DNA from 4 places in the Specibacter sp. AOP5-B1-6 genome. Region 2 is predicted to be linked to each of the others. Evidence: riboswitches for the same ligand, from Rfam matches in the RefSeq annotation. Region 2 holds a riboswitch; each other region holds the start of a gene.
What was found. Region 2 has a riboswitch for S-adenosylmethionine ahead of ACT3TS_RS11135 (cobalamin-independent methionine synthase II family protein). Riboswitches for the same ligand answer to the same signal wherever they lie in the genome.

Region 1 (5,364 bases), on a different contig from region 2:
GCGCTTCCTCAAGCTGCTCGATCGCCGGCAGGTCAAGGTGGTTTGTTGGCTCATCGAGCACGAGCACGTTGACGCCGCGGGCCTGCAGCAGCGCCAGCGACGCGCGGGTCCGTTCGCCGGGGGACAGGGCGCCCACGGGGCTCGTCACCTGGTCCGCCTTCAGCCCGAACTTGGCCAGCAGCGTGCGGACCTCGCCCTGGTTCAGCTCCGGAACCAGGCCCTCAAAAGCTTCCCCCAGAGGCATCCCCTCGGGGAACTGGCTGCGTGCCTGGTCAATCTCGCCGATGGCGACGTTGGCGCCCAGGGAGGCAACGCCGTCGTCCGGGTCAGTGCGGCCCAGCAGGAGCCGCAGCAGGGTGGACTTGCCCGCACCGTTGGGGCCCGTGATGCCAATGCGCTCGCCGGCGTTGACCTGCATCGAGACCGGCCCCAGCGTAAAGCCGCCCTGCCGCACCACCGCCGCATTCAAGGTGGAGACCACGGTGCTGGAGCGCGGTGCGGCGCCGATGCTGAACTGCAGCGCCCACTCCTTGCGCGGTTCCTCAACCTCATCGAGCCGCGCGATCCGGGACTCCATTTGCCGCACCTTTTGGGCCTGCTTTTCGGAGGATTCGCCGCTTGCCTTGCGGCGGAGCTTGTCATTGTCGGGGGCCTTTTTCATGGCGTTGCGCACCCCCTGCGAGCTCCACTCACGCTGTGTCCGCGCCCGCCCCACGAGGTCGGCCTTCTTGTCGGCAAACTCATCGTAGGCCTCGCGGGCGTGCCGCTTGGCGATGGCACGCTCCTCGAGGAACGAGTCGTAGCCGCCGTCGTACACGGCCACCTTGTTTTGCGCCAGATCCAGCTCCACCACCGAGGTGATGGTGCGGGCCAGGAACTCCCTGTCATGCGAGACCAGCACGACGCCGCCGCGCAGCCCCTTCACGAAATCCTCCAGCCGCGCCAGCCCGGCGAGGTCCAGATCGTTGGTGGGCTCGTCCAGAAGCACGACGTCGAAGCGGCTCAGCAGGAGCGCGGCTAGGGCAACGCGGGCGGCCTGCCCGCCGGAGAGTCCAGTCATGGGCGCGTCCGGATCCACCTCAAGGCCAAGTTCGGCCAGCGTTGCCGGAATGCGGTCGTCGAGGTCCGCTGCCCCGCACGCGAGCCAATGGTCAAGGGCTGTGGCGTACGTGTCGTCGGCGGCGGAGTTGCCCGAACCAAGCGCCTCTGCGGAGGTTTCCATGTCTTCGGTGGCCTGGGTGCAGCCGGTGCGCCGGCCGATGTAGGCGGCAACGGATTCTCCCTTGATCCGCTCATGTTCTTGTGGCAGCCAGCCGACAAAGGCGTCCTGCGGGGCGGTGCTGACGGTTCCGCCCTGGGGCGTGGCCGCCCCCGCCAACAAGCTGAGCAGTGTCGATTTGCCGGCACCGTTGGCGCCCACCACGCCAATCACGTCGCCGGGGGCCACCGTGAAGGAAAGGTTGGTGAACAAGGTGCGGTGTGCGTGGCCTCCGGAAAGGTCCTTTGCGACAAGTGTTGCGCTCATGAATCCATCTTAAGTTGCTTCCGGGTGTCCGCCGGACGGCAGTGGCGTGCGTCTCGCACTCCCAAGGCGACGGCCGGCTGGTGGGGGAGTGCCCGGCGTCGTGCTTGGGACTGCCTTGGACATTGTTGCCGCATGTGACGGATGGCTTGGGGCGGGGTGTCCGCGGCGGGCAGACTGACGGACAGAATCAAGAGCTTCGACCATGCGGCCCTGGCCGGTCGGGCGGCAACCCTCGCAACCATGGTGGGGTGCCCCGGGTGAGGATTCGACGCCTCCGGCACCGGCCGTCGGCGTAAGTATGGCGCGGTGCGCGGCACTCGCCTCGACGCAAAGGAAAACACCATGAGCGAAGCAACCCTGACCGATTCACAGCAGTCCGGCGCGCAGCAGACCGGCAACATCGACGGCGCCGCGGAGCGCTCGGTCCGGTTCGGCGAGGCCGGCGCGGCCTGGGCCCAGCGGATTGGCGCCAATCCGGACAACGGGAAACTGACCTACAAAGTGGCCGGGGTTGGGGTGGGCTCGGTGGCCACGCGCATCAGCGCCGGCAAACACCAGTTCACCGTGGACGAGCCCGCCGCACTGGCCGGGGACGACACGGCCGCCAGCCCGGTCGAGTACGCGCTGGGCGCGGTGATCTCCTGCCAGGTGGTGGTGTACCGGTTGTACGCCGAGCAGCTGGGCATCCAGGTGGACGACATCACGATCCATGCCGAGGGCGACCTTGACGTGCGCGGACTGTTCGGCATCGACGAAGCCGTCCGCCCGGGATTCAGCGACATCCGGCTGGCCGTCAACATCACGGGCCCGGAAACGCAGGAACGCTATGACGAACTCGCCCGCACGGTGGAAGCACGCTGCCCCGTCCAGGACCTGTTCAGCAACGCCACGCCGTTCAGCACGGTGATCACGAAGATTTAACGCGAGCCTTGGCCGGGGTTGGGGCCAGGGCCCCTGCCCCAGCGCCTGCGGTCAGCGCTTTTGCTTCGGGGCCGGCCCCATGGTGGCGCCGGGAGAATAAGCGCACCCGATCAACAGCTGCGGGAGTGGATCGTCCTTCTTGTCGATCTGGTCTATCAGTGTGTCAACACCGAGCCGACCGAGCTCGTCCGCCGGGGAAGCGAGGACGGCCATTTCCGGCTCGGACATGCTGGCCGTGTCCAGAGACGAGGCCAGGGCCAGCACGGAAATGTCCTGCGGCAGACGGTAACCGGCCTTTTGCAGCCCGGCGACAAAGCCGGGGCCCGCATGTTCATTCATCATTAAAACGCCCGTGGCGTCCGGGTGGCTGGCGGCGAACTCCGCTGCCAGCACGCGGCCTCCTGCCGACGACTGCAACCCGCTCATGATGGCTCCGGCAAGTCCGCGCTGGGCCGTGACTTCGCCAAACGCCTTGCGCGTCCTTGCCACCGGCCCATACCCGCCGAGCAGCTGGTTGCCGACACCGCCGTCGATCAACACCAGATCCGTGTGGCCCAGCGCGGTCAGGCGGTCAACGGCGTTCTCCACAGCGGATTCAAAGTCAACGTCCACAAAGGGGATGCCTGTGGTGTCCCGAGTTCGGCCAATCAAGGCAAAGGGGACGTTGCTGCCGGAGAGCTCGGCCACGCGGGGGTCGTCAAGCTGCACCTCCATGAGCACCACGCCGTCCACCAGGCCCGACGAGGTCAGCTCGGTGACGGCCTCGGCGTCGTTGCTCATGGGCCACAGCACCAGGTTGTAGCCGCGCTGCCTTGCCTGATCAGCGGCGCTGGTAAAAAACTGCACCGACGTGGGTGAAAAACGGTGTTGCAATGCCGGGTACAGCAGCGCCAGTACATGAGTCCGGCCCCTGGCCAGGGCGCTGCCGACGGCGTTGCGGCGGTACCCGAGGTCCTTCATCGCCCGTTCCACCTTGGCGCGGGTCTTGGGTGAGACGGGCTTTGAATTGTTGATCGTGAAGGAAACGGTCGCCAACGACACATTCGCCAGATTGGCCACGTCCTGCATGGTCGCCATGCTGCTCCTCCCAGTCGCTCTTGGTCAAAGCTGCCTCACCCAACTTTAGTCACATTCTGCTGCATGAACGACATAAAGTAAAGCGCTTTATTTTTCCTTGACAAGGCAGCCTCGATGCGGGCATGATCAATGTCACAGCCGCAAGTAAAGCGCTTTACTGCGAGTCGGTCCCGGCACTCTCCGGGGCGGACGACGGCGACACAGCCCTCCGGCATTCAAGTCCAGGGCCGCCGAGTCAGATCGAAGCGCTTCGACCACCGCACCACCGCACCACCGCACCACCACAACGAGCAAAGGAGCTACCGTGAAGATTCAAACTAAGACCCGCATGACCAAGTTCTTGGCCATCGCAGCCATCGCCCCGTTCGTCCTGACAGCCTGCGGAGGCGGGGGCGGCAGCGCCTCCGGTGACGGGTCCACGCTGACCCTCATGGACTACTACAACAACGATCCGGACAAGGCCCTGATCCAAACGGCCATTGACAAGTGCGCAAGCGAGATCGGTGTCACGATCGACCGCGAAGTGGTGCCCGGCAAGGACCTGATTCAAAAGGTGTTGCAGAAATCCTCCTCCAAGACCCTGCCCGACATCTTGATGCTGGACAATCCAGACCTGCAGGAGATTGCCTCCACCGGCGGACTGGCCCCGCTCAGCGACTTCGATGTGGACACCTCCGGTTTCGCCCAGGGCATGCTTGACGCCGGAACGTATGAGGGAGACGTCTACGGGCTGGCGCCCACAGCCAACACCCTGGGGCTCTTTTACAACAAAAAGATCCTGGCCGACGCCGGGCTGACGCCGCCCATAACCTGGGACGAACTCAAGACAACGGCCGCGGCGCTGACCCAGGACAGCCAGTTCGGCGTCGCCTTCTCGGCCATTGCCACGTATGAGGGCGCCTGGCAGTTCCTGCCGTTCATGTGGACGAACGGCGGCAGCGAGGCAGCGTTGGACTCCACGGAAAACAAGGAAGCCCTGCAGCTGTGGAAGGACCTCGTCGACAGCGGCGCCGCCTCCAAGAGCGTCATCAACTGGGGCCAGGGCGATGTCAAGGACCAGTTCATGTCCGGCAAGGCGGCCATGATGATCAACGGGCCGTGGCAGATCCCCGCCCTTAGTGCCGATGAATCGCTGGAATGGGGTTCGGTGCAGGTCCCAGTGAACAAGGCCGGCCAAACACCGATCGCACCCCTGGGCGGCGAGATGTGGACCATCCCGCAGACCGGCGATTCGGCCAAACAAGCCAAGGCTGCTGAGTTCATCAGCTGCTTCACCGCCGATGACACCCAGCTGTCCCTGAGCACCGACCGCTTCACGGTGCCGACCAAGCCGGAACTGGCGCAGGAGTACGTGGAGAAGATGCCGGACATGGAGGCCTTCACCGAGCAGATCGCCAATGCCCGGTCCCGCACGGGTGAGCTGGGTGCCGAATGGCCCAAGGCTGCCACCGAAATTTACACGGCCATCCAGCTCGCATTGACGGGCAAGGCCACTGTGGACGAAGCGTTCGCCCAGGCTGCCAAGGGCTGACGCCCACCCCACATCGTTGCCGGCTCCGCCGCCCTTGCGGCGGAGCCGGCGGAAAGGCCCCCATGACTTCCCTTTCAACAGACTCACCGGCACGGGCTGATCAGGCCGGTGCACGGGCGGAGGCGCCCCGGCGCAAGCCGCGAAACCGTTTCTTCGCCAACGAAAGTTTTGCGAAGCTGCTCTTCGTCATCCCTGCCGGGCTCTACATGCTCCTGTACTTCGGGTACCCGGTCGTCAAGAACATCATGATGAGCCTGCAGGACTACACCACGAAAACGTTCTTCACCGGTGAGGCGCCTTGGGTGGGGAT
Region 2 (5,364 bases):
CCATTGCCGGCTGCGTCGGTGGCTGCGTTTTCACCGGCGCAGCCGGCCAGGGCCAGAGCGGAGACAGCGGCGGCGACGCTTAGGAAGGAACGGCGGTTGACAGAGTGTGAAACAGGCATGAGGGTCCTAAAAATGGTTGCGGTGGTGAAAGTGTGTGAAGCGCAGCTGCGCAGGAGTGCAGGTGCGCTCGAATGGGGAGGCTAGTGGCCGTCGACGCCGAGACTGGCCAGCAGCGAACTGCGCAGGCCGGCCAGTTCTGTTGACGCCCGGGCGCGGGGGCGCGGGCCGGGCACTTCGACCGTGCGCACAATGGTGGACCCTGGGCGGTCTGTTCCGTCCGGTCCGAGCAGGATGATGCGGTCGGCCAGCTGCAGCGCCTCATCGACGTCGTGGGTGACCAGCAGGACGGTTGCGGGCTCGGCGGCGTGCACATCCAGCAGCAGGTCCTGCATGGTGATCCGGGTCAGGGCGTCCAGGGCGCCGAAGGGTTCGTCCAGCAGTAAAACGCCGGGATTGCGGGCGAGGGCGCGGGCCAGGGACGCCCGTTGTGCCATGCCGCCGGAAACCTCCCGAGGCCTGTGCCCGGCGAAATCCGACAAGCCCACCAGTTTCAGCAGTTGTTCCACCGCTCGGCGGCTGCGGGTGGCGTCCGCGTCGGAGGGCACACCAATCGCCACGTTTCCGGCGATCGTCCGCCAGGGCAGCAGGCGGGGCTCCTGGAATGCCACGGCACAGCGCGCATCAATGCCGGACACGGTGGTTCCGTCGATGGACACGGCGCCGGTGCTCGGGGCATCGAGCCCGGCCACGGCACGCAGAAGAGTGGATTTCCCGCAGCCCGAGGGTCCGAGCAGGGCAACAATCTCCCCGGCCCGCACGTCAAACGAAACATCACGGAGCACCGTGTGGGTGCCGGCCCCGGAGCCAAAGGAACGGCCCAGCTCATGAAAGGACACCGGCATGGCGGCCGTGCCCCGCGGATCAAAGACTGGCGGGGACGCTGAGGCTGAGACTGGTGTGGGCGGCGAAAGTAAAGCAGACATGGCAACACTCCATCGGTCCTGGCGGTAGCACCCTGCCGGTATCGACACCCACAAAGGGGGCCGACCAGGGTTGCTGCGGCGTCGTTGAGCCAGATCTCTCAGCCGCTCGGGATGGTCACCTTCAGACTAGGGCCCGGCACCGGACCGACAGAAATTGGCGGACGTGCAGCGGTTCGCGAAGCGTAACAATTCAATTGGCCGACCTCTGCAGGGACGGCATAAGCTCAGCTCATGGCACATGTAAACGACCCCGCAACCATTCGCCGCCTGCTGACAACGCCGGGCCGCTGGGCGGTGGTTGGACTCTCCAACAATCCCCGCCGCGCCGCCGTCGGCGTTTCCTTGTTTTTGCAGCAGCACCTGGGCCAGGAGATCATCCCGGTCAGCCTCAAGGGCGACGACGTCCACGGCGCAACGGGCTATAAAACACTGGCGGAGATCCCGGGCCGCATTGATGTTGTTGACTGTTTTGTGAATTCCACGAGGGTTGGCGACGTGGTTGACCAGGCAATTGCGGTGGGCGCCCGGGCCGTCTGGCTGCAGCTGGGTGTCATCGACGAGGCGGCGGCACAGCGGGCAGTGGACGCCGGCCTGGATGTCGTCATGGACACCTGCCCCAAAATCGAGGCTGCCGCACTGGGCCTGTAGCCGCACTGCGCTGGCGGCAGCGGGGATTATTTCCAGAGCCGGCTGCTGGCCAGTGCCGCACCTTCGCCAAGTGCCGCCAGCTTGGCTGCCGCAATCTGCGGGTGCACGCGGCCGCCGAGTCCGCAATCAGTGGAAGCGATGATGCTTTCTCGCCCCACCACCGAGGCAAAGCGTTCAATGCGGTCGGCCACAAGTTGCGGGTGTTCAACCACGTTTGTTGCGTGCGAGACGACGCCCGGCACAATCGACTTGCCCTCGGGCAGCTTGGTGTCCTGCCAGATCTTCCACTCATGTTCGTGGCGGACGTTGGCTGCCTCGAAGGAATATGAGCCCGCGTTGATATTCAGCATGGTGTCAACCAACTCGGGGAACGGCAGGTCTGTGGTGTGCGGGCCGTGCCAGGACCCCCAGCACAAGTGGAAGCGGATCTGGTCTTGCGGCAATCCACGCAGTGCGTAGTTCAACGCCTCAACCCTGATTTGGGTGAACTTCAGGTAGTCCTCAATCGAGGGGGCCGGGGTGATCTGATCCCAGTTCTCGGCGATCGAGGGGTCATCGATCTGCAGCGTCAACCCGGCGTTGATGACGGCAGTGTATTCCTCACGCAACACATCGGCGCAGGCGTAAATGAACTCTTCCTCCGTGGCATAGTGCTCGTTGGAGATGCGGGAGGCGCTGCCGGGAGACAGTGCGGCGACGAAACCTTCCTCGACGCCTGCCCGGGCCATGCCGGTGGTGAGGTTCTTGATGTCGGAGGCGACGGCGTCGTGCCCGGTGTAGGTCAGGGGACCGGTGCACTTGGGGAACAGTTTTGCGCCGGCGGAGAAGATGCCGGAGGCGGGGTCGTTGTAGGCCTCGGCAAAGATGGTGCGGTCGCGGCGGTGCACAAAGCCCGTCAGGGCAATGTTGCCGGGCGTCGACTCGACGGGGTCGAGAGCCCATTTTTGGTCCGCGTCCAGCTCCAGTCCGCCCATGCGGGCGAAGGAGTAGGACCACCAGGCGCCGTAATCGACGGCGGTGGACATGGCATGGCCGAACTCGCCATCGTTGACGATGTCAATGCCGGCGGCTTGTTGGCGTGCCACCACGTCAACGACGGACTCCTGCAGCAGCAACTCAAATTCCGCCGTGGCACCGTCGGCTTCCTTCACCTTATTGGCGGCGAGCAGGGCGGGCGTGCGGGGCAGCGAACCGGCATGGCTGGTGCGGATGTGGGTGGTATTTAAAGACACGAGTGGATTCCTTTCCATCGTTTCTGGCGGTAGCACCGTTCCTTGGCCTGCCGAAGTAATTCGGCGGGCGTTGGAGGGTTGCTGCGGCGTCAACAAGCCAGGTCTCTCGGCCGCTCTGGATGGGATGTGTGTCAGCCTAGCGTCCGGCAACGCCCCGCAAAAATTGTTTGCCGCATGTGACGCGCAGGACCCGTCAGCCAGATTATGATCAAACCATCGCGGCAATGCCCGCGCACCGTTCCTGACAGTCGATGCTGAACGCCCAGAAGGAAGACATGCCGCACCATCTTGACCATTCGCGCCGCCGGGCACGCTGGATGGGGTTCTTGATACTCGCCGTGGCCGTTGCCCTGATGGTCGCCGGTTTCTGGTGGGTCGCCGCAACGACCAGCTTGGGCGGGGACCCAGCCCTTCCGGCGGCAAGCGCAGGGGATGCCGGCAGCAGCGCGGCGACGGCCCCGTCTGCCACGCCAGTCGCGTCAGGCCCGTCTGCCACGCCAGCCCCGCCGAGCACGGCGAAAACTGCCTCGGCGGACCCGACGGGGGCCCCGGCGTCGGACATTCCGGCAAGCACGCCGGCGATCGATCCGGTGACTGATCCGGTGACAGGGAGGGTCAGCACCCTCGACGGGCTCGTGCCGGACTACGTCCTGCCGCCAATCGAAAATGGGCTGGCCCCTGTGCTGACCAAGGTGCCCACCGAGCAAAAGGTGGTGTTTCTGACCATTGACGACGGCGCCCTGAAGAGGGACTCGGATTTGGCGCTGCTGGAGAAGAACGGCATCAAGGCGTCGCTGTTTCTGGCGCACACATTCGTTGCGGGCGATCCCCAGTATTACCAAAAATATGTGTCGGCCGGGCACTTGATCGAGAACCACACCATGACCCACGACCTGGGTTTCATCAAGTTGAGCTACGAACAGCAAAAAGCAGAGATCTGCGGCATGGCCGATTACGAGGAGCAGCAGTACGGACGTCGGCCGATGTTCTTCCGGCCACCCGGTGGGCCCTACACGCAGGCCATCCGACAGGCCGTGGCGGAGTGCGGCATGAAGGCGATCATTGACTGGGAAGCCAAGGCGAACGCCGGTGGCATGGACTATCAGATCGGGGCCGGGCTGCGGCCGGGGGACATTGTCTTGATGCACTTCCGGCCGGAGTTCCCGGACGACCTTGGCGCATTTCTGCAGGCGCAAAAGGCTGCCGGACTCAAGGTTGTGCTGCTCGAGGACTACCTGGCCACTCCATAGCCTGACGGCTGGGGAACCGGCACGTGCCGCCGGGCTCTTCAACGGGTAGCGTTGATGCCATGACGCGCATTGTTTACTACACGGCGGCAACGCTGAACGGCTATCTGGCGGACCGGAACCACTCGCTGGACTGGCTCTTTGCCGTTGACGACACGGACGGGCCGGACATTGCGGGATTCATGGACACCATGGGCGTCTTTGTGGAGGGTTCCTCCACCTACGAATGGGTTCTCAAGGCGGAGAACCTGCTGGCCGAGCCCGCCAAATGGCAGCAGTACTACGGAAGCAAGCCCACTTACGTGTTCACCTCCCGGACGCTGCCCGTGCCTGAAGGGGCGGATGTGCGCTTCGTCAACGGTCCTGTCGCCGATGTGCTGGACGAGATCAAGGATGCCGCCGGCGACCTGGACGCGTGGGTGGTTGGCGGCGGCGACCTGGCCGGGCAGTTCCTGGATCTTGGGGCACTGGACGAACTCGTCGTCACGATCGCCCCGGCCGCACTGGTTGGCGGGGCGCCGCTGCTGCCGCGCAATGTGGGGGCCGACAGGCTCAAGCTGAGCGCCGCCAGCAAGCACGGGGAGTTCGCGATGCTGAGCTACGCAGTGCTCAGCGCCGCAGCGTCCGGCTCCGCAGCGGCCGGCGAAGAAGCACGGACGCAGCCATGAGCCTCAATGCGGAATCCTTGCGTGCGGCCGCGCTGGCCCTGGCCGGTGCCTACGAGGACTTCCCCTTTGGGCCCGAACTCAGCGTGTTCAAGGTCAGGGCCAGCAGCGGCGGCGAACAACGCACAGGCAAGGTGTTTGCCCTGGGCGACCTCAACGTGCCGGCGCTGTCCATCAGCTTGAAATGCGATCCGCTGCTGGCTGCGCAGTTGCGCACCGCGCACGCGGGCATCGTCCCGGGCTACCACCTGAACAAACGGCACTGGAACACCGTGGACTGCACGGCGGTGGACGCGGACATGGTGTTGGACATGCTGGAGGATTCCTACGACCTTGTGGTGGACGGCCTGCCCAAGAAACAACAAACCGCCTTGAAATGGAGTGCACGTGTTGCCAAAAGCTGACCGCGGCCGCCTGGATTATCCCTGCCTCGGCCTGACCCGGCTGGCGGCGCAAAAACCTGCCGGTGCGGTGGAGTGGCCCAAGGGATTTGACCACGTGGACAAGACCATCCTGGTGGGGCACGGTG
Region 3 (5,364 bases), on a different contig from region 2:
CACCGCGAAAGCACAACCGTCATCCGCAACGCCAGCCCCAACTACATGGTGCAGGACCTGTGCTTCTACCTCCAGGGACTGGGCATCCGGGTGGAAGGCGTCGGCTCCACCACGCTGACGATCACCGGCAAGGCCCGCATCGACGTCGACATTGAATACGCGCCCTCCGAAGACCCCATCGAGGCCATGTCCCTGATCACCGCGGGCATCGTGACGAAGTCCAAGGTGACGGTCAAGCGCGTGCCCATCGAGTTCATGGAAATTGAGCTGAAGGTGCTGGAGCAGATGGGCTTCCGCTACCTCAAGTCCGCCGAATACATGGCCCGCAACGGCCAGACGCGGCTCGTGGACATCACCACCCTGCCCTCCGAATTAAAGGCTGCGCCGGACAAGATCCACCCCATGCCGTTCCCGGGCCTGAACATCGACAACCTGCCGTTCTTCGCCGTCATCGCCTCCTGCGCGGAGGGCACCACGCTCATCCACGACTGGGTTTATGAGGGCCGCGCCATTTACCTGACGGAGCTGAACCGCCTCGGCGCCGGCGTTCGCCTGCTGGATCCGCACCGCATCGACATCAAGGGTCCCACGGCCTGGCGTGCCGCCGAGATCGGCTGCCCTCCCGCGCTGCGCCCGGCCGCCTGCATTCTGCTGGCCATGCTCGCCGCGAAGGGCACCAGCGAACTGCGCAACATCTACGTCATTGAGCGCGGCTACGAGGACCTGGCCGAGCGCCTGAACACGATTGGTGCCGAGATCGAGTACTTCCAGGACTGACTGTTCCCGCAGCCCCGCCGTCCCCGTTGAAAAGGGACGGCGTTCGCGGTTAAAGCGGGTGCGCGGACACCCGCCGATTGCGCAAACGCCGTCCCTTTTCGCGGCGGCCACACTCCGCGTAGGCTCAGCAGCATGTTTTCTTGGACCAAACGCGATTCCACAGCGACCCTTCCTCCCGTTGCCATCCCAAGGGACGGCGGCATCCCGTGGCGGGGTGCCGGGCTGACGGCCACCGATGTGGACCTGCCGCGCGGACGCAAGGGCACCAAGCTGATGCACTGCGTGCAGCTGAGCACCGGCGACGTCACCGTGACCATGCTTCAGGCGGACATTCTGGAGCTGCTCAATGGACGGGTCGGCATCGTCGATCCGATCGGGGCCGACTCGAGTGTCTTCCTGTGCAATGCGGCAGGGGTTGATGCGGCGGCAACTGCCGGCAAGGCCGCCGAGGCGGGCAAATGGATGGCAGCATTCCCCGGTGACGCGCTGGCGCTGCTGGTAGTCCCCGTGAGCGAGCCGCCGGCCGCCATCATGTCCGGCGCCGACGTGGCCAGCTTCTCCGCATGGGCGCGCAAGCTCGCTAAATAGCAGCCAGGGCTCCCGCCAGATCGGCCTTGAGATCTTCCACGTCTTCCAATCCCACGGACAGGCGCAGGAAACCGTCGGAGAGTCCAATGGCCGCCCGGCCCTCGGGCCCCATGGCGCGGTGTGTGGTGGTGGCCGGGTGCGTGATGAGCGACTTTGTGTCGCCGAGGTTGTTTGAAATGTCGATGATCCGGAGGGCATTCAACAAGGAAAACGCCGCGTCCTTCGTGGTGCCGCCGGCAGGTTCGGCCAGTTCAAAGGTCAACACCGTGCCGCCGGCCTTCATCTGTTTTTTGGCCAGCTCATGCTGCGGGTGCGAGGGCAGATGCGGGTACAGCACGCGGCTGACCTGCGGCTGCGCTTCCAGGAACTCGCCCAGCGCCAGTGCGCTGTTGCATGAATGCGTCACGCGCAGGTTCATGGTTTCCAGCCCCTTGGTCAGCACCCAGGCGTTGAACGCGGACAGCGCCGGCCCGGTATGGCGCATCAGATTCTTGACGGGTCCCTCGATGAACTCCTTCGAGCCCAGGATGGCGCCGCCCAACACCCGCCCCTGCCCGTCAATGTGCTTGGTGCCCGAATACACAACAATGTCGGCACCAAAGTCGCCGCAGCGCTGCAGCAGCGGTGTGGCGAACACGTTGTCAGCCACCACCTGTGCACCCGCGGCGTGGGCGAGGTCGCACACCGCCTGCACGTCAATGATTTCCTGCATCGGGTTCGACGGGGACTCAAAAAACACGGCCGTGGTGGGCACACTCAGCGCCTCGCGCCATTGCGCCAGATCGGGCCCGTCAACGAAGACGGTCTCCACACCCCAGCGCGGCAGCAGTTCGTTCAGGATGACAAAGCACGAACCAAACAAGGAACGCGAGGCAACCACCCTGTCCCCGGCAGCCAGCAAGGCACCCAGCGCGGTGAACACGGCGGACATGCCCGACGCCGTCGCAAAGCACGCCTCCTTGCCCTCCAGCAGCCGCAGCCGTTCCTGGAAGGTGGCGACCGACGGGTTCCCGTAGCGTGAGTACACAAAGCGGTCCACCTCCCCCGTGAATGCCTGCTCGGCGGCTTCGGCGGATTCATACACAAAGCCGGAGTTTAAAAAGAGGGCTTCGGAGGTTTCCTGGAAATGGCTGCGGTCAAGTCCGCCGCGCACGGCCTGGGTGTCTTCGGCCCAGCCGGCTGCGTGCTCGTTAAAGTTGCTCAATTGCTGTTCCCTTGGCTTTCGCTGATGGTGTCCTGTTTTTGGCACGCGGGTGAAGTACGACGGCGGCCCAAGCGTCCGGCTGTTCGCCCGCCTTTGTTTGTGGCGGGGTCAGTGCCAGGGCAGCTTGCGGTTTTTCCAGCCGTTGACGACCCTGTCGCCATAGCCGTCCTGTATGCCTTCGAAGCCTTCAAGGACGTTGTAGGCCGTGTAGCCGGCGGCTGTTGCGGCCTCGGCTGCGGCAATGGAGCGCGCGCCGGAACGGCACAACACCACCAGCTGCTTGTCAGTGGGCACAACGGCCTGGAGCTCGGCCAGGAACTGCGGGTTGTTGGTGCCGTTGGCCAGGTTCCACTGGATGAAGACCGGTTCGGCGCCCAGTGAGGAGGTGTCGGGGACGCCGATGTGCGCCCATTCACCCTCGGTGCGCACATCCAGCAGGACGGCTCCGGCCGCCACATGCTCCCACGCCGATGCGGGGGCCAGATCGCCTGCGTAGCTCATGCGATGCCCTCGCCGTCGAACTCCAGCTCGGCGTCGAGATCATCCACGGCCGTGGCCACCGCGGCATCGCTGGTGGCAACAGCCTGCGGGAGGATCACTGCCTGGGCGCAAATGACGCTGCTGCCGTTGAACGTGACAGCAGGCCCGCCGTGCAAAACATAGCCTTCCGCCAGGGCTGTTGAAATGCGCTCACAAAACGAGCGGTCGTCGGGACCGGTGATGAGCCGATAGGCCAGGGGGGAAGCGTCCGCGGACATGGTGTCTCCTCAGTGCAGGTGGCCGAGACTGCAAGCGGGAGCTGGTGGCGGTGGTGCAAGCCCGGTTCTCAATGCCGGAGAACCTGCTTTGGGCGCCGCAGGGGGTTCACGCTTGCAAACATCAGCCGTGGGAAGCTGGGTTTGCCGAGTATTCACCCGAGGCACCCCGCCGGAAAGAGGGTTGCCGGCCAGCAAGTCAGGGCTTGGCGCTGGCACTCATTACTCCCTTGCAAACTAACACAGGAAGCGTGGAGGCTGGGAAATCCCGGGCTCCCATGTGGCGGAACATGACGCGGGAGCAAGGGGGCCGGGTACCTGCCGGCGTGGGCCCGGCCAGCAGTTCCTTGGCGGACAACTCAACTACTATTTGACCCCCAGTGTGGCGGTCTTTTGCGAACGTTCGCGTTGTTGGGCCATGAGCAGGTCAAACTCGTCCCGCCATGCCGGCGACACATCCAGGGCCTGGGAAACGGCTTCTTCATGGCTGAGTTCAACCGGGAATCCGTAGGTGTCCGACAAGGTAAAGAAGGCCTGGCCGCCCAGCTGCCCCTCGGCGGAAAAGCGCCGCAGTTCCCGCAGCCCCTTGGCAAGGGTGCGGCGGAAGGAGCGCTCCTCCTTGCTGAGCGAGGTTTCGATCTCCTGCTGCCGGGCGGCCAATTCGGGGTAGGCGTCCCCGTACATGGACACCACCACGGGCACGAGGGTGCCCAGGAAGTTCTTTTCCACGCCCAGCCCGTGGGCGAACCGCATGGCCCGCCGCAGCAAGCGCCGCATGACATAGCCCTGCTGCTTGTTGCTCGGGCGCACACCGTCATTGGCCAGAAAAATAGCACCGCGGGCATGGTCCGCAATGATGCGCAACTCTGTCTGGTGTGCTTCATATGAGGTGCCCGCCAACTCTTCCAGCCGTGCCACCAGGGGCCACAGCAGGCTGGTCCTGAAGACGTCGGGACTGTCGATCGCCGCGGCGGCAATCCTTTCCAGCCCGCCGCCAAAGTCAACCTGGTGTCTGGGCAGCTTGATGAATCCTTCCTGCTTGCGCTGGTATTCCATGAAGACCGAGTTGCCGATCTCCAAGAACTGTCCGCCATCGGAATTTTGATGCGTAAAGGCGCCGTAGGCGGTGTCATGCTTCACGTCGGGGAAAAAGTAGAAGACCTCCGTGTCCGGGCCGCAGGGATCACCGATTGGCGTTGCATCCGGGGATCCGCCACGGGACCACCAGTTTTTGTCGCCATAAAAAGCAATGCGTGCGCCTTGGTTTCCCACGGCGTTGCCGTGTTCCTCCGTGCGCAGGTCCACCCGGTCGGCACTCACGCCGGCCGCGAGGAAGAGCCGTTCCCAAATGTCCGCGCTGTCATCGTCGCGCGGTATGTCCCGGTCCGGGTCCCCGTCAAACACGCTGACAAAGATGCGTTCGGGGTCAAGTCCCGCCACGTGGGTGAGGAAGTGCCACAAGGCCGGGATCTGCTCTTCCTTGAAGTAGGCCCCCAGGCTCCAATTGCCCAGCATTTCAAAGAATGTGGTGTGCCGGTTGTCGCCAACTTCCTCCATATCCTGGGACCGCAGGCAGGTCTGGCTGTCCGCAAGTCTGTCACCCGACGGATGGTCGGCTCCCAAAAGGTAGGGCAGCAGCGGCTGCATCCCGCTTCCGGTGAACAGCGTGGTGGGATCGTTGCGGGGAACCAGCTCGGCCCGTTCCAGCACCGCATGGCCGGATCCGGCCTGATACTCCAGAAAGAGGCGGCGAATGTCCGAGGTGGTCAACGGTGCGGTGGCAGCCATTGGGATCCTTTCGCCGGTTCCGGCAAGCAGGGCGCAGGCGAACTGTATGGCGGAATCCGCCGGAGGACTTAGCTCTGCTGCAGCACGCGGAGTGCGGGCGTAGCGGAGTACAAGCCATGTTTCCATGTTGCTCCGCTTGTGGCCAGTGTTTTGGGAACGCCAGTTCAGGCCTGTCTATGGGGCAGGCGTTGTGCTTTTATTGGATAAGTGCACGGATCCAGAAAATCCCGGCCACGAGACAGGGGACACGAG
Region 4 (5,364 bases), on a different contig from region 2:
CGTTGCTGCGCGGCGAAAAGGAAGGTGTGCTCTCACTGGATTTGGCCGAGGCCGATCCCCGGGACGCAGACGCACAGGCCCAGGCGCGTTCCCGCTATGAAAGCGCCGTGGCCCAGTCCCTGGGCATTGCCGAATCCGGGCGTGCGGCCGACACCTGGCTCATGACCAGTGCGCGCCTCGCATGGCGCACCCGCATCCTGACCCGGCTCTCGGTGGACCTGCGGGTGCGGTTGTTCCAAAGCGCGGAAGAGGAATCGGTCCGGGTATTTGCCGCCAATCTGCGTGATGTGCTGCTTGCCGCGCCGGCCGGAAACCGCGCCACCCTGGGACTTGACCCGGGGCTGCGCACGGGCACCAAGGTCGCCATTGTCGACGGCACCGGCAAGGTCGCGGCCACCGACACCATCTATCCCCACGCCCCGGCCAAGCGCTGGAACGAAGCCCTCGCCACGCTGGTGTCCCTGGCGCAACGACACAACGTTGAACTGGTGGCGATCGGCAACGGCACGGCCAGCCGGGAAACCGACAAACTGGCGGCCGAACTGGTCGCCGAACTCAAGCGCGTGAGCCCTGGCCAAAAGGTCACGAAGCTGGTGGTGTCCGAGGCCGGGGCCTCGGTGTATTCCGCCTCCGCACTGGCGAGTGCCGAGCTGCCCGGCATGGATGTGTCCCTGCGCGGGGCCGTGTCCATTGCGCGGCGCCTGCAGGATCCGCTGGCCGAGTTGGTGAAGATCGACCCCAAGTCCATTGGTGTGGGCCAGTACCAGCACGACCTCACCCCGGCGAAGCTTGAACGTTCCCTGGGTGCCGTGGTGGAGGACTGTGTGAACGCCGTGGGCGTGGACCTGAACACGGCCTCTCCCGCGCTGCTGGCGAGAGTGGCCGGCGTCGGCCCGCTGTTGAGTGAAAACATCGTGGCACACAGGAACGAACACGGGCCCTTCACCAAGCGCCGCGAACTGCTCAAGGTTGCCCGGCTTGGCCCGAAGGCCTTCGAGCAGTGCGCCGGGTTCCTGCGGATCACCGGGGGAGCGGAGCCGCTCGACGCCTCCAGCGTCCACCCGGAGGCTTATGGGGTGGCGCGCAAGATCCTGGCCGCCGTTGGTGCTTCGACGGCGGAAATCTCCGGGGGAGTGGGCGCTGCGGGTGCCGTTAACCCGGGCGAATTTGTCGACGGCAGTTTCGGCCTGCCGACGGTGCAGGACATCGTTGCCGAGCTGCAAAAGCCCGGCCGCGACCCCCGCCCCCGCTTTGAAACCGCCACCTTCACCGACGGCATCGAGAAAATCACCGATCTGCGTCCGGGCATGATCCTGGAAGGAACGGTCTCCAATGTGGCGGCGTTTGGCGCCTTCGTTGACATTGGCGTGCACCAGGACGGGCTGGTCCACGTCTCGGCCATGAGCAATTCCTTTGTGTCCGATCCGCATGCAGTGGTCAAATCCGGCCAGGTGGTGCGTGTGAAGGTCCTCGAGGTGGAGCCCGAACGCAAGCGCATCTCCCTGACCCTGCGCCTGGACGACGAGGTGGGGGCCGGTGCCAAGACGGGAAATTCCCAGCCCGGGAAGCCCGACGCCGGCTCCCGGACTTCCGGACGTCCCTCGCCGAAGGGCGGCGCTGCCGATGCGCGCGGACGAGGGCAGGGCCGGCAGCCGGGCTCCACCCAGGGCTCCACCCAGAGTTCCAACCGGGGTGCCGGGGCGCAGGGCCGCCCCAACCCGGCAGTTCGGTTGGCCAATTCAGCCGCGCCGTCGGCCAACACCGCCATGGCCGAGGCGCTGCGCCGGGCAGGACTGGGCAAGTAAGTCCACAGCCCGGCGGCAGGGGGCGGGCGCTGGAAGGTGCGTGTCCGGCGTCGTCCGTGGTTGTTGACTGCATCAACTGCTTCCCGCTCCGCAGTTGCATGCCCAGTCCAGACGGAATGGCCCCGAAACGGCAAGCGGTCATCCGGTTGTTCAGCCGAAGCCACCTTTTGGGCCAAAAATCAAGCAGTTCTTCGCTTAAGTCATAAAGTTGTCACAATCTTGCGGCATTGCGGGGTTTCTTCCACACTGGATGCAGGTCATGAGTGTCAGCGCACAGCCCCGGCTTGCTGACCGGCAACCCTCCTTCCGCGGTGGGGTGCCCCGGGTGAGGACCTGGCATCGAACCGACCGGTTGCGGTGCAAGCGCGGGCCATCGATTTCAAGGCCCTTCCGTGCAGTCTGCGCCGGAGGGTTTTGTTGCAGGCCTCTAGTGTGAAGGATTCCATCCATGAGTAACGGTTGGTCATTTGAAACCCGTCAGATCCACGTAGGCCAGCAGCCGGACGCCACCACCGGTGCGCGGGCCCTGCCCATCTACCAGACGACGTCGTTCGTGTTCCCGTCGGCCGAAAGCGCAGCCGCACGGTTTGCCCTTGCCGAGCTGGAGCCGATCTACACCCGCATCGGCAACCCGACCACGGATGCCGTGGAGCAGCGCGTTGCCAACCTGGAAGGCGGTGTCGGTGCCCTGCTGCTCGCCTCGGGCCAGGCCGCAACGACCTTCGCCATCCTCAACGTGGCCGAGGCCGGGGACCACATCGTCTCCAGCCCGAGCGTCTACGGCGGCACGTTCAACCTGCTCGCGCACACGTTGAAGCGGCTCGGCATCGAGGTCACGTTTGTGTCCGACCCCGACAACCTGGACGAATGGCGGTCCTCCGTCCGCCCGAACACGAAGGCATTCTTTGGCGAGACGGTGTCCAACCCGCGCCAGGACGTCCTGGACCTGGAAAACATCAGCACCATTGCCCACGAGGCCGGTGTGCCGCTGATCGTTGACAACACCCTGGCCACCCCGTACCTGCTCCGTCCGCTGGAATGGGGCGCCGACATTGTCATCCACTCGGCCACCAAGTACCTGGGCGGGCACGGCACCGCCATTGGTGGCGTGATTGTCGACGGCGGCAAGTTTGACTTCGCTGCCGACCCGGAGAAGTTCCCCGGCTTCAACACCCCGGACGAAACCTACAATGGGCTGGTGTTTGCCCGCGACCTCGGCGTCGGCAGCGCCCTGGGCGCCAACCTGGCCTACATCCTCAAGGCCCGCGTGCAGCTGCTGCGGGACCTGGGCTCCGCCATCTCACCGTTCAACGCCTTCCTCATCGCCCAGGGCATCGAGACGTTGAGCCTGCGCGTTGAACGCCACGTCAGCAACGCCGTGACAGTGGCCGAATGGCTTGAAAGCAATGAAAATGTGGAGGCCGTGGCCTACGCAGGAATCCCCTCCAGCCCCTGGTTTGAGCGCGGACGCAAGTACGGGCCCAAGGGCATCGGCGCCATCGTCTCCTTTGACATCAAGGGCGGTGCGGAAGCCGGCAAGCGCTTTGTTGACGGCCTGGAGCTGCACTCCCACGTCGCCAACCTGGGCGATGTGCGATCCCTGGTCATCCACCCGGCGTCCACCACGCACGCGCAGCTTTCACCCGAGCAGCAGCTTGCCGCCGGCGTGCGCCCGGGACTGGTGCGGCTGTCCGTGGGCCTGGAAAATGTTGCCGACATCATCGCCGACCTTGAAGCCGGGTTCCGCGCCGCAAAATCGTCCGTGAGCTGAATGAGCCGCGTGACAAAGACGGCAGCGGAGCGCAACATGGTGACCCCCGAGATTGAAACCAGCACACCCGAGCCGGCCGGCAGTTCCTGGTCGGCCGCTGTTGGCCAGGGCGGCGGGGTGCTGCGTTCGGTTCACATCGGCGCACTGCCGCTGGAAGCCGGGGGCGTGCTGCCCTCGGTGACCATGGCCTTTGAAAGCTGGGGAACGCTGAACGCCGCCGGCGACAACGGCGTGCTCATCCAGCACGCCCTCACCGGAAGCACCCATGTCAGCCGCGGCGATTCCGAGGAAGACGGCTGGTGGGAAGGCCTCGTGGGCCCCGGCGCCGTGATCGACACCGACAAATACTTTGTTGTGTGCGCGAACATCGTCGGCGGCTGCTACGGCACCACCGGCCCGTCCAGCATTGCCGGGGACGGCAGGCCGTACGGTTCCCGCTTCCCGTTCGTGACCATCCGCGACTCCGTCCACGCCGAGGCGCGCCTGGCCGACGCCCTTGGTGTCAGCTCCTGGCACGCCGTCATTGGCGGATCCATGGGCGGCGCGCGGGCGCTGGAGTGGGCTGCCACGTACCCCGGTCGTGTGCAGCGCTGCGCCGTGGTGGCGTCGTGCGCGGCCAGCACCGCCGAGCAAATTGCCTTCGCCCAAGCTCAGGTGCTGGCGATCCGCCAGGACCCGAACTTTGCCGGCGGGGACTATTACGACGGCGCAGCCCCCATCTCAGGCTTGGGGCTCGCCCGCCGGATTGCCCACATCACCTACCGGTCTGAAACGGAGATGGAGTCGCGCTTTGGCCGCAAGGCCCAGGACGACGGCGGCACCATCAGCCACGGCCGGCTCGGAACCGACGCCGTGGGCAGGTACCAGATTGAAAGCTATCTGGACCACCAGGCCCACAAACTGGCGGGCAGGTTCGACGCCAACAGCTACATCGCCATCACCGAGGCGCTCATGAGCCACGACGTCACACGGGGCCGCGGCACACTCGAGCAGGCCCTGGCCGTGACGGGCGGCGTTGAATTTCTGGTGGCGGCGGTCAACAGCGACAGGCTGTATTTTCCGGCCCAGTCGGAAGCCTTGGCGGCAGCACTGCCGGGAGACGTGGACGTTGCCCGGATTGATTCGGGCATTGGCCACGACGGCTTCCTCACCGAAGTGGCTGCCGTGGGCCGATTGCTGCAGGAGTCCTTCTTCACGCCTTAAGCATTTGGCCCGCTTAGCCAACTGGCCCACAGTTGTGGTTTCTGAATCAACCTAAATAGGCTGATTCAGCAACCATAACTGCGGGCCAGTTGGCTTGGGGTTTAGAAGTTCTTGAAGATTGCCTCGCGGTGGACGGCGTACTGGTCTGCCGTCACCTGGCCGTTGCGGCGGGCGGTGTCCAAGGCGTCAAGCTGGCGCTTGAGCTCCGTCTCCGCCTGCATCCGCTCGTTGGCGAATCCGGTGGTCTGGTGCCCATGGGAATTGTCGTAGTTGCCCAGCGGAACCCCATTGAGCAGCGTCCCCACATACGGGACATTCGCTGTTGGCTGGTGGGCAACCCCAACCCTGCCAGCCTGGTTGGTCTGCGCGTATGGGTTGGCTTGGGCTGCCCGCTTCTTGCGGGCTGCCGCCTTGACGAAGGAACTGATGAGCACGATGGCGATGAACACCAGCACAAAATACGGCCGAATGTTGAATGACGCGGAAGAAGACGCAGCGACACTGCCCTCTGCAAGTGACCCGAGCATGACTGGCACAACACACCTCTTCTTCGTAGGGCGCGAAACTGACTGCACCTGCTTCCAT

Region 1: linked by a shared signal. The riboswitch ahead of ACT3TS_RS05465 (OsmC family protein) and the one ahead of ACT3TS_RS11135 (cobalamin-independent methionine synthase II family protein) in region 2 are both predicted to bind S-adenosylmethionine.
Region 3: linked by a shared signal. The riboswitch ahead of ACT3TS_RS10720 (DUF1737 domain-containing protein) and the one ahead of ACT3TS_RS11135 (cobalamin-independent methionine synthase II family protein) in region 2 are both predicted to bind S-adenosylmethionine.
Region 4: linked by a shared signal. The riboswitch ahead of ACT3TS_RS00810 (bifunctional o-acetylhomoserine/o-acetylserine sulfhydrylase) and the one ahead of ACT3TS_RS11135 (cobalamin-independent methionine synthase II family protein) in region 2 are both predicted to bind S-adenosylmethionine.

What each region holds. Positions count from the first base shown of each region.
Region 1 is NZ_JBQSVT010000007.1:127,135-132,498, reverse strand. Features, by position in the region: gene ACT3TS_RS05470 (ABC-F family ATP-binding cassette domain-containing protein) at 1-1,525, opposite strand, end outside; SAM riboswitch class IV at 1,711-1,830, shown strand; gene ACT3TS_RS05465 (OsmC family protein) at 1,868-2,446, shown strand; gene ACT3TS_RS05460 (LacI family DNA-binding transcriptional regulator) at 2,498-3,523, opposite strand; gene ACT3TS_RS05455 (sugar ABC transporter substrate-binding protein) at 3,828-5,054, shown strand; gene ACT3TS_RS05450 (carbohydrate ABC transporter permease) at 5,117-5,364, shown strand, end outside.
Region 2 is NZ_JBQSVT010000018.1:59,260-64,623, reverse strand. Features, by position in the region: gene ACT3TS_RS11150 (aliphatic sulfonate ABC transporter substrate-binding protein) at 1-119, opposite strand, end outside; gene ACT3TS_RS11145 (ABC transporter ATP-binding protein) at 201-1,043, opposite strand; SAM riboswitch class I at 1,050-1,161, opposite strand; gene ACT3TS_RS11140 (CoA-binding protein) at 1,275-1,691, shown strand; gene ACT3TS_RS11135 (cobalamin-independent methionine synthase II family protein) at 1,718-2,923, opposite strand; SAM riboswitch class I at 2,935-3,049, opposite strand; gene ACT3TS_RS11130 (polysaccharide deacetylase family protein) at 3,199-4,173, shown strand; gene ACT3TS_RS11125 (dihydrofolate reductase family protein) at 4,233-4,838, shown strand; gene ACT3TS_RS11120 (MmcQ/YjbR family DNA-binding protein) at 4,835-5,239, shown strand; gene ACT3TS_RS11115 (DUF1990 family protein) at 5,223-5,364, shown strand, end outside.
Region 3 is NZ_JBQSVT010000017.1:55,574-60,937, forward strand. Features, by position in the region: gene ACT3TS_RS10700 (UDP-N-acetylglucosamine 1-carboxyvinyltransferase) at 1-777, shown strand, start outside; gene ACT3TS_RS10705 (hypothetical protein) at 910-1,365, shown strand; gene ACT3TS_RS10710 (O-succinylhomoserine sulfhydrylase) at 1,358-2,569, opposite strand; gene ACT3TS_RS10715 (rhodanese-like domain-containing protein) at 2,678-3,070, opposite strand; gene ACT3TS_RS10720 (DUF1737 domain-containing protein) at 3,067-3,327, opposite strand; SAM riboswitch class IV at 3,431-3,551, opposite strand; gene ACT3TS_RS10725 (alanine--tRNA ligase-related protein) at 3,691-5,112, opposite strand.
Region 4 is NZ_JBQSVT010000001.1:162,530-167,893, reverse strand. Features, by position in the region: gene ACT3TS_RS00815 (Tex family protein) at 1-1,805, shown strand, start outside; SAM riboswitch class IV at 2,061-2,177, shown strand; gene ACT3TS_RS00810 (bifunctional o-acetylhomoserine/o-acetylserine sulfhydrylase) at 2,254-3,576, shown strand; gene metX (homoserine O-acetyltransferase MetX) at 3,586-4,779, shown strand; gene ACT3TS_RS00800 (hypothetical protein) at 4,881-5,306, opposite strand.